3 regions of the Zooshikella sp. RANM57 genome follow, and region 1 is predicted to be linked to each of the others. Evidence: predicted binding sites of a transcription regulator. Region 1 holds the regulator's gene; each other region holds the start of a gene.
The links. Region 1 encodes sigma-54, which starts transcription at its own class of promoters, with help from an activator protein. Its sites were predicted from a motif close to TGGCACNNNNNTTGCTNT; they were not measured.
Positions count from the first base shown of each region.

Region 2: the regulator sigma-54 is predicted to act here: its motif matches at 2,154-2,171, upstream of ACQ96U_RS05270 (PEP-CTERM sorting domain-containing protein).
Region 3: the regulator sigma-54 is predicted to act here: its motif matches at 1,705-1,722, upstream of nirB (nitrite reductase large subunit NirB).

Region 1 is NZ_JBOIUB010000001.1:641,947-645,235, reverse strand. Features, by position in the region: gene lptA (lipopolysaccharide transport periplasmic protein LptA) at 1-62, shown strand, start outside; gene lptB (LPS export ABC transporter ATP-binding protein) at 67-792, shown strand; gene ACQ96U_RS02345 (RNA polymerase factor sigma-54) at 983-2,536, shown strand; gene hpf (ribosome hibernation-promoting factor, HPF/YfiA family) at 2,664-2,972, shown strand; gene ptsN (PTS IIA-like nitrogen regulatory protein PtsN) at 2,941-3,289, shown strand, end outside.
Region 2 is NZ_JBOIUB010000002.1:112,910-116,198, forward strand. Features, by position in the region: gene ACQ96U_RS05260 (M48 family metallopeptidase) at 1-883, shown strand, start outside; gene ACQ96U_RS05265 (SH3 domain-containing protein) at 1,058-1,423, shown strand; gene ACQ96U_RS05270 (PEP-CTERM sorting domain-containing protein) at 1,536-2,102, opposite strand; gene ACQ96U_RS05275 (cupin domain-containing protein) at 2,349-3,143, opposite strand.
Region 3 is NZ_JBOIUB010000005.1:22,553-25,841, forward strand. Features, by position in the region: gene nirB (nitrite reductase large subunit NirB) at 1-1,617, opposite strand, end outside; gene ACQ96U_RS11950 (molybdopterin-dependent oxidoreductase) at 2,036-3,289, shown strand, end outside.

The DNA of each region.
Region 1 (3,289 bases):
CATCAAAAGCTGGCGGCAAGCAACGTGTTGAGATGATTCTGCAACCCACTAAGACGAAGTAACTCTATGCCTGTCCTACAAGCCCAAAATCTGGCAAAAAGCTATAAAGGCCGTCAAGTTGTAAAAGAAGTCTCACTTCATATTGAAAGTGGTCAAATCGTTGGTTTGCTTGGTCCTAATGGTGCAGGGAAAACAACTACATTTTATATGATCGTTGGCTTGGTTAGGTCTGATCATGGCCAAGTACAAATAGATGAACAGGATATTACACATCTACCAATGCATGGTAGAGCACGTGCAGGAATTGGTTACTTACCACAAGAAGCGTCTATTTTTCGTAAACTGTCTGTCAGTGAAAATATTATGGGGATTTTAGAAACCCGTAAGGATTTAAATCGTCAACAGCGAGAAGAAAAACTTAACCAATTACTTGAAGAGTTCAATGTAACCCACCTCAGAAATAGTTTGGGCATGAGCTTATCTGGAGGAGAACGCAGACGGGTTGAAATTGCTCGTGCACTGGCAACAGAACCTTCATTTATCCTATTAGATGAACCTTTTGCTGGGGTTGACCCCATATCTGTAAATGATATAAAAATGATAGTAACTCATTTAAAAGAAAGAGGCATTGGTGTACTGATTACCGATCACAATGTTCGAGAAACACTTGATATTTGCGAGTTAGCCTACATAGTAAGTGAAGGACAGATAATCGCTCAAGGTTCTGCGAGTGATGTAATGGCCAACCAAAAAGTCAAGGATGTTTATCTTGGACACCAATTCAAAATCTAAGACAAGTAGCCTGGTCGCGCATATAATGTGTTAATGTATGAGATGCGGCCACTCATTATTCTCTTTCACTGTTGACTGAATTACTAATGTGGCAGCATTCATTCACCACAATGACAGGTACTGTTTAGTGGCATATTAATAGATAAATTTCAGCATTTGCTTTGTTGCAGTGTAGGTAAACCAACTAATTATGAAGCCATCCTTAGTTTTAAAAATGGGCCAACAGCTGACAATGACGCCTCAGCTGCAACAGGCCATTAAACTACTTCAGTTGTCTACGCTTGACTTGCAACAAGAAATTCAGCAAGCCTTAGACTCCAACCCATTACTTGAACTTATTGAAGACGCTTCAGACTCAAATATGAATAATGAGTCAGCTGACTCCTCTGATGAACAACACGCTGAGTTCAACCAAGAAGCTCCCTCAAGTTCCAATGGTGATGGCAGCAATATTGATGCTACGTCTAGCACTACTTCTCAAGAACAAGAGAGTGATGGTGAATCTCTTTATGAGGATCAGTGGGCGGAGCAAATTCCATCGGAGCTATCGGTTGATACCGCCTGGGATGACGTCTATGACCCAATACTGCCAACGACTGGAAGCTCATCTTCTAACACCGATGAAGATTTTGACTATACCGCTAGAAACAGCACTGCAGAAACAATACAGACACACTTACACTGGCAGCTTAACCTTACCCCACTCAGCGATAATGACCGCCTGATTGCCATTGCAATTATTGATGCAGTTGATGAAAGCGGCTATTTAACCTGTACCCTGGAAGACATTCTGGAAAGCTTTGACCCAGAACTTGAGATAGAGCTTGATGAAGTCGTTGCCGTTCACCGCTTACTAAAACAATTTGACCCTGTTGGCGTTGCCGCTCGCGATTTAAAAGAGTGCCTTTTAACTCAGTTGACACAACTCAGTGCAAATACGCCTTTTGTGGAAGAAGCGAAGCTAATCACTCAAAAGTATCTCCATTTATTAGGCAATCACGACTACAATCAACTTATGCGAAAAGCAAAGTTGAAAGAAGAGCAGTTGAAACAAGCCATCCTGTTGATACAAAGTTTAAATCCACGGCCTGGCTCTGTTATTCAAGATGAGAACTCTGAATATATCGTTCCAGATGTCATTGTTCAAAAAAGAAATGATCGCTGGAGTGTAGAACTTAATACCGATGCCACCCCCCGTCTTCGCATCAATGCAAGCTATGCATCTTTAGTCAAACGTGCAGACAGCAGTTCTGACAATACCTATATTAAAAATCATCTCCAGGAAGCACGCTGGTTTATAAAAAGTTTGCAGAGCCGTAATGAAACATTAATGCGAGTTGCTAGCTGTATTGTTGAGCACCAAAAGGGCTTTTTAGAGTACGGAGAAGAAGCCATGAAACCTTTAGTGCTCCATGATATTGCAGAAGCCGTTGGCATGCATGAGTCAACAATATCAAGAGTAACAACTCAAAAATATATGCACACCCCTCGTGGTATATTTGAACTGAAGTATTTTTTCTCCAGTCATGTCAGTACCTCATCGGGTGGAGAATGCTCATCAACAGCAATCCGAGCCATCATAAAAAAATTGATCGCGGCGGAAAATGCGCGAAAACCTTTATCTGATAGTAAAATAGCCAAGCTTCTAGAAGAACAAGGAATAAAAGTGGCAAGACGAACTATCGCTAAGTACCGAGAGTCACTTTCTATTCCGCCTTCTAACGAGCGAAAACGGTTGGTGTAAGAAAGCGTTATAGGGTGACAAACAACCCTATTACCCCTACTCAATTGATTAGGGATGTTGTGGAGTCAGTAGTAGTACACAGTTTCTACTGATAGACTGTAAATCGGATCACTTAGGAGATCGATGCATGCAAATAAATATTAGTGGTCACCACGTTGATATTACCGATCCGCTGCGCCAATATGTTATCAGCAAGTTTGAGCGGTTGGAGCGGCACTTTGATAGCATTACCAATGTGCAAGTTACTTTAAGTGTTGAAAAACTTCGACAAAAAGCTGAGACCACTTTACATATAAGAGGTGCAGATATTCGCGCGGAAGCGGAATCTGAAGACATGTATGCAGCGATTGACATGCTTGTCGATAAGTTAGATCGTCAACTTCTAAAACACAAAGAGAAAAACCTTGACCGTTTACAGGGCGCAGGAGCCCGTTAAACCGGCCATTGCTGGAGATTGTAAAAACGCAATGAAACTCGAACAGATTCTTGCCCCGGAGTGCACCGCTTGTGATGTCGAGGGTGGCAGTAAAAAAAGAACGTTAGAGCAAATTGCAGATATCCTGGCCGGTTACCGGCCAGGCATAGGTGCTAGCGAACTTTTTGATAGTCTTATTACCAGAGAACGACTGGGAAGTACTGGATTCGGCAATGGCATTGCACTTCCCCACTGCAGATTAACCAACTGTGAAAAACCCATGGCGGCTTTACTAAAGCTTCGTGAACCCATCGAGTTTGACGCAATGGATAATCACC
Region 2 (3,289 bases), on a different contig from region 1:
GATGGCTGTTTCAAGGCAGTCATCCCCATCAATCGCTAAACACCCACATACTCAACAGGCTGTCATGCAGGTTGGGGAGATTAAACATGACCACATCTCCTATGCGAGAGCATTATTGAATTCGTTACCTAAGCTTGTGACGATGGCAATTCATGATCCTCAACAAGTTCACTTGGTAATGATGGCTCTGTTGTTTTCGCATGATGAAGATGAGCAAATTAAACAGTTAGCATTGGTTGCACAAGCCTATGGGGATAATACAACTGCTGTGGCAGTTCAACAGATGGCCTCACACTTGATTAATTATTCATCTCAAGATCTGCTATCTCTGTTGGAAATAGCAAAACCCGTATTAAAGTTAATGTCACTTAAGCAGCGCACACAACTCAATGGCTGTTTATTTGCATTAGGCAAAGCGGACGGTAAGTTATGCTTATTTGAATGGGCACTATTAGCCATGGTTAAACACTATGATAATAAGTGGTCAGAGACTTATCGCGCGGGCAGTCTAAAAAAATCATTAGATTTCGCAAGTGTTGCTGACGATGTTCAAGTTATTATTGCTGCATTATGTCAGGTTTCACACATGCCAACGTCACAGCAATTGACATGTTTTGCAGCGGCAATGCAACAATTGTCGATTAAAGCAAATTTCCCTGCGACACTATCCTTTGGTCGTTTACATAAAGCATTACAAAGGTGTACTCAACTTAAAATAAAAGATAAAGAGACGTTGATTAAAACATGCAGTGACTGTGTTATGTTTGATCAGTCCGTTGTCTTAAAAGAAGTACAATTGATGCGTGTGATAGCGGTGATACTTGATTGTCCAATTCCTCCTGTAATCTTCTTACATGAGTCTGTGAAAGAGCTTCAACTATGAAATGGTTAAGTTTATACAAGCTTGATTCTGTGAGGCTTTAAAGTACAGACTATTTGGTTCTGTTGTAAACTAGTCTCTTATTGACTCAGTTCTTGGTTTGTCTAAATGATACCTTGATAAAAAGGCATTATTTAGGTTATGTAATATAGTGATTAAATTGAAAATGAGGGGTTGATGTTAAAAAAAGTACTGATCACTGTAGGCTTGTCTTGTGGTGTATTGAATGCCTGGGCTGAAGCTGATGGACCTGATTTTTGGAAAGTACATGGCGTTGCAGTAAACGATACTTTGAACATACGTCAGCAGCCTGGCTGGCAATCAAATAAGTTGGGGGCTATACCCCCCAATGCGCAATGTTTACCCAATATTCAATGCACGGGTGGTCTGACCTTTGAGGAAACCACAACACTCTCTGAAGCCGAGCAGGATGCATTACGCAAACAGCGTCCCAGGTGGTGTAAAATCCGCTATCAAAACATAACAGGGTGGGTTGCGGCTAAGTATTTAAGAGAGAGTACAAGTGACCATTGTTACCAGTGAACGTTGTAACTTTTAGATAGTAGACATAGGAAGTAGGCTCTCAGTTACTTATTACACCATAAGGAATACAACAGGTAATTTTAAAACTGAGAGCTTACTGAGAGAAAACTATTTAGCGTTTGCTACGCAGTGTAGATAAACCTAATAAGCCAAGTCCAAATAGAGCAATTGTTGCAGGTACAGGAATGGGGTCAGGTAGCGGTGTAGTCGCGCTATATTCAACAAAATAACCAAGCCGGCTGCCAGAGCCTAAATCATTCCAAGTACCGCTGGACAGTTCAAGAAAATCTTCTCCACCAAGATTATTAGGCTCACCAGGTCCCCAGCTTGCAAAGGCTGACGTTGGGCCGCCCAACCAAAACTGGGTGCCAGCCTCAGGGCCATCCATCCAACGCCAATCACCTTCAACAGCCATATCAGATCCACCTAACCAACCGGTAGTAGCTCCAAGCCCAGTCAAAAAAGTATTTTCAGCTACAGAAGTCACAGTGGCAAGATAGCCAGGTAAACCTAAGTGACTCATACTGAGGGCTGCAGTGCGTGCAGCAGTCCAAATTAACGGTGAGCTAATATACTCATAGTAATGGCCTGTTGTAGGAAAGAAAATAGGTACTGCGGAAGCTGAGTTAATGGTTAATATTGATGCAGTCAGTGCGCTAATTTTTAATAGTTTTTTCATGTTGTATTCCGTAGTGATAGTTGGCTTTGCTTTGCTATTTTCGATTAATAATTAGCGAATAACATGCCAGGTAGATTTAAGCTTATAAAAAAGGGGTAAATTAAGGAGTAAATAAGAAAAAAAAGGTTGGTAATTAAATGTTGATAATTACACTGACATATATTGAGTAATCATTTAACTAATTATATTGAGAATCAAGAGGGAGAGAGGGAACTTATAAAAGCCCCCCTTTTTTTGTTAAGACTATTAAAGTTCTACAGTTTCTGTTGGTATTGAAAAATCAGGAAAGAAAATGTACCCATCTTCACCAATGGGTGGAAGCTGAACAGAAATAAATGTCATTCCACAAGCATCAGCAATAACACCATGCAGTTTTCCTTGGGGTATAATGCCATGTGTCCATGGTTGAACCTGAACGGCTTCGTTTCCAGCTATAAAACGACCGCGACCTTTTGTGACAATGACAATCGCATCTGATTTAGGATGGACATGAGGTGTTATCAACTGGTTAGGTGGCATTTCTACGTATTCATAGCCTGTCGTTTGTTCGTAACAGGTACCGGTTAACAGTGATTTCAGAATGATGCCATTAGGTCGTTGAGCATAATTAAACGAATTAATATTAATAGGGTTAAAGGTCTCATCCAGTTTCTGGGTTATTTGGGGAGCACTCTGTAGATCTGTAATAGCGATAACGTGCTGATAGTGTCGCGTTGATTGAATAACACTTGCTTTAGTTGAGGCGCATTCCCATGTGACAAAATCACCTTCGGTTAATGAGAGACATTTTGTTGTGCCATGAATATTAATAGACCCTTTAAGGCAGTGAATTGCAAATGATTTATTTTTGGGTAACAAATGGGTTTGTTCAGGTTTGAGGTAGATAATACTTAATGGTTGACAGGGTAAAGAGGAGGGTAGTTTTGAAAAATTAATGTTTTTTTCGCCGCGACGAAAAGAACAGCCATTTTTTGAAACATAAATATCAGCATCTTCAATAGAGAATGTAGAAATACGGCTTTTTAACGTGTTAACAGCCATTAGCATAACCTCCATGTTATGATTAAATACCTTTTAGCAAACAGAGTACCTAAAAATTCTATGCCTATGTTACTGTTGGTAGGTTTTAGTCCTTTAAGATGTTTGCTTAGCTATAACAGGTATAATTCGTATTTAACTTAATATAG
Region 3 (3,289 bases), on a different contig from region 1:
AATATATTCATTCCAATAAGAAGAAAGTATTGAGGCAACGGTTGGCTTACATATATCACAGCCTAGACCTTTACCATATTGGGTGAGAAGACAATTGAATGTTTTAATTTTTTGAATACGAATAATATCAACTAATTCTTGTCTGGTATAACTGAAATGCTCACATAAGTGATTATTAACCGTGATTCCCTGTTTAGCTAATTCACTATCCATCACTTGTTTGACTAACGCGGAGCAACCACCGCAACCAGTAGAGGCAGATGTACTTGATTTAATCGCTGCCATATCACAGCAACCCTGCAGCACTGCTTGTTGGATATCCCCTTTAGATACACTATAACAAGTACATAATTGAGCACTTTCAGGTAAAGCATCCACCCCTAATACCGGAGTAGAACTTACATCATGGGAAGGAATCAGTAGCTGTTCTGGAGATTGCGGTAAATCAATGCCATTAAGATATAACTGCAGCAAATTACTATAATCTTCTGTATCACCCACGAGGATAGCGCCCAATAGTTTCTTCCCACTGCTGGAAACCACCAACCGTTTATACACTTGCTCAGTTTCATCACAAAAACTATAGCATTGTGCACCTGTCGTATATCCATGTGCATCACCAATACTACCCACTTCTACGCCTAATAGTTTGAGCTTAGTGCTCATATCAGCACCTAAAAATTGCTCATTACCTCCAGTAATATGAGATACCACAACTCTAGCCATTTGATAGCCTGGGGCCACTAAACCAAATATTTTTTTATTCCATAATGCACACTCACCTATGGCGTAAATATTGGGGTCACTGGTTTGGCATACGTTATTAATAGCAATGCCGCCTCGCTCTCCTACTTCAAGCGCACAATGCCGCGCTAGCTCATCAAAAGGCCGAATACCTGCAGAAAAAACAATCATATCTGTTTCTAAATGACTACCGTCAGTAAACGTCATTCGATAACGCGCATTTTCTCCTGTTGAGATGACGTTAGTGCTTTTATCCGTATGGATAGACACGCCGAGTGCTTCTATTTTTCGTTTCAGTAAAGCACCACCATTTTCATCAAGCTGAATGGCCATTAATTGTGGAGCAAACTCCACCACATGCGTTTTCAATCCCAACTGTTTCAAAGCATTCGCAGCTTCTAAGCCCAATAAACCACCACCGATCACCACACCAATTTTACTCGACTCAGCCGAAACTTTAATACGCTCTAAATCTTCTATGGTTCGATAAACTAAACAATGAGGTTGATCATTACCCTTTATGGGTGGAACAAAGGGGTAAGAGCCTGTGGCCAATATAAGCTTATCATATTCTTTACATAAACCACTGTTTGTATATACTTGTTTTTTACTTCTATCTATCGCAACAACTTTTTCATTTAAAATAAAATCAACGTTGTTTTCTTTATAATAATTTTCATCAGTTAACATAAGCTTTTTAACCGAGGTTCCAGAAAAAAAGCTGCTTAATTGCACTCTGTCGTAGGCTAGTCTTGGTTCATTGGAAATCGTTGTCATAGTAAACTGACTTGCATCTGGCTGAGCAAGCATTTGCCTAATAAACTCATGCCCTACCATGCCATTACCAATAATTACAATTTTTTGCATATTCATTTTCTTCACCCGCTCGCCAAAAAAGTTCAATACATCGAGCGACTTATTTTAAATGTGTCAGCCACTGTATCGCTTATTAGTTGTAGTTGAGCAAAGTTAATGCCAGTATATTTAGTATGAGTTAGATTCATTACAACCCACAGAATACCTGATTATGTTATTTATCAGCATTTAGTGAATAAACATTATCCAACGATTCATTTATCACCAAAGTAGTGCATTGTGCGCTAAGACTAAGCATAAAATTCAGCCAACAATATAAGAAAAGCTACAAGGTCATGAAATGATAAAACCTCTTGGCATGAATGTATATGCGGTAAAGAGTACTCATAAGTTAAACCTGGATTATTACTTGCTTAGAAAATATTAAATATCTTACGCAGTGAAAGATATATTTTAATTTAAGTGGATATATATTGTGGATAATCATTGGATTAAAACCACCTGTGCATTTTGTGGTGTAGGATGTGGTGTTGAAGCTCGAGTAAAGAATAATAAAGTGATTGTAAGAGGAGACAAACAACACCCTGCTAACTTTGGACGCCTTTGCTCCAAAGGAATGGCATTAGGAGAAACCGTTACTGATCAAGGGCGTCTACTTCATCCACAGATTGAAGGACAAGTAACCCATTGGGACACAGCATTAACCACCGTAGCAGACACTTTTCAGCAAATTATCAACAAATATGGTCCTGAAGCAATTGGTTTTTATCTGTCAGGCCAACTTCTCACTGAAGATTATTATGTTGCAAATAAATTAATGAAAGGTTTTATTGGAAGCGCTAACATTGATACTAATTCACGTTTATGTATGTCATCTAGCGTAGCCGGTCATAAGCGAGCCTATGGCAGTGACACGGTGCCAGGTTGTTATGAAGACTTAGAAAAAGCAGAACTCATTATAATAACGGGTTCTAATCTTGCCTGGTGCCACCCCGTCTTATACCAACGGATATCATCAGCAAAGCAACAAAATAACACGTTAAAAGTTGTTTTAATCGATCCGCGTTGTACCGTCACTACCCAACTAGCCGATTTACACCTTGCTATTCAGCCAGGCACTGATGTGCTGTTATTTAATGGATTACTTCACTATTTAGATAAAGTACATAAACTAAATAGTGAGTTTATTAGTGCCCATACAGAAGGCTTTAACAGCGCTTTGCATGCCGCAAAAGCTGAAACCACTTGTCATGAATCACTCGCAAGCACGCTAGGTGTACCCACCGATATTCTCACGCAATTTTATCATTGGTTTGCAGAAACAGATAATATTGTTACGCTTTACTCACAAGGCATAAATCAGTCAAGTTGTGGTACAGATAAAGTCAATAGTATTATCAATTGTCATTTAGCTACCAGAAAAATAGGAAAACCTGGTTGTGGACCATTTTCACTCACGGGCCAACCAAACGCCATGGGTGGTCGTGAAGTCGGTGGTATGGCCAATACGTTAGCAGCTCATCTAGAGTTTGAAAACCCACAACATCATGAATTACTCAGTCAATTTTGGCAAACTCAACGGCTTGTCAAACAGCCTGGATTAAAAGCGGTCGCATTATTTGATGCGATTGCTTCAGGCAAAATAAAAGCAATCTGGATTATGGCGACCAACCCTGCTGTGAGTCTACCCCATACTGAGTTAGTAAAATCGGCATTAAAAGCCTGTCCA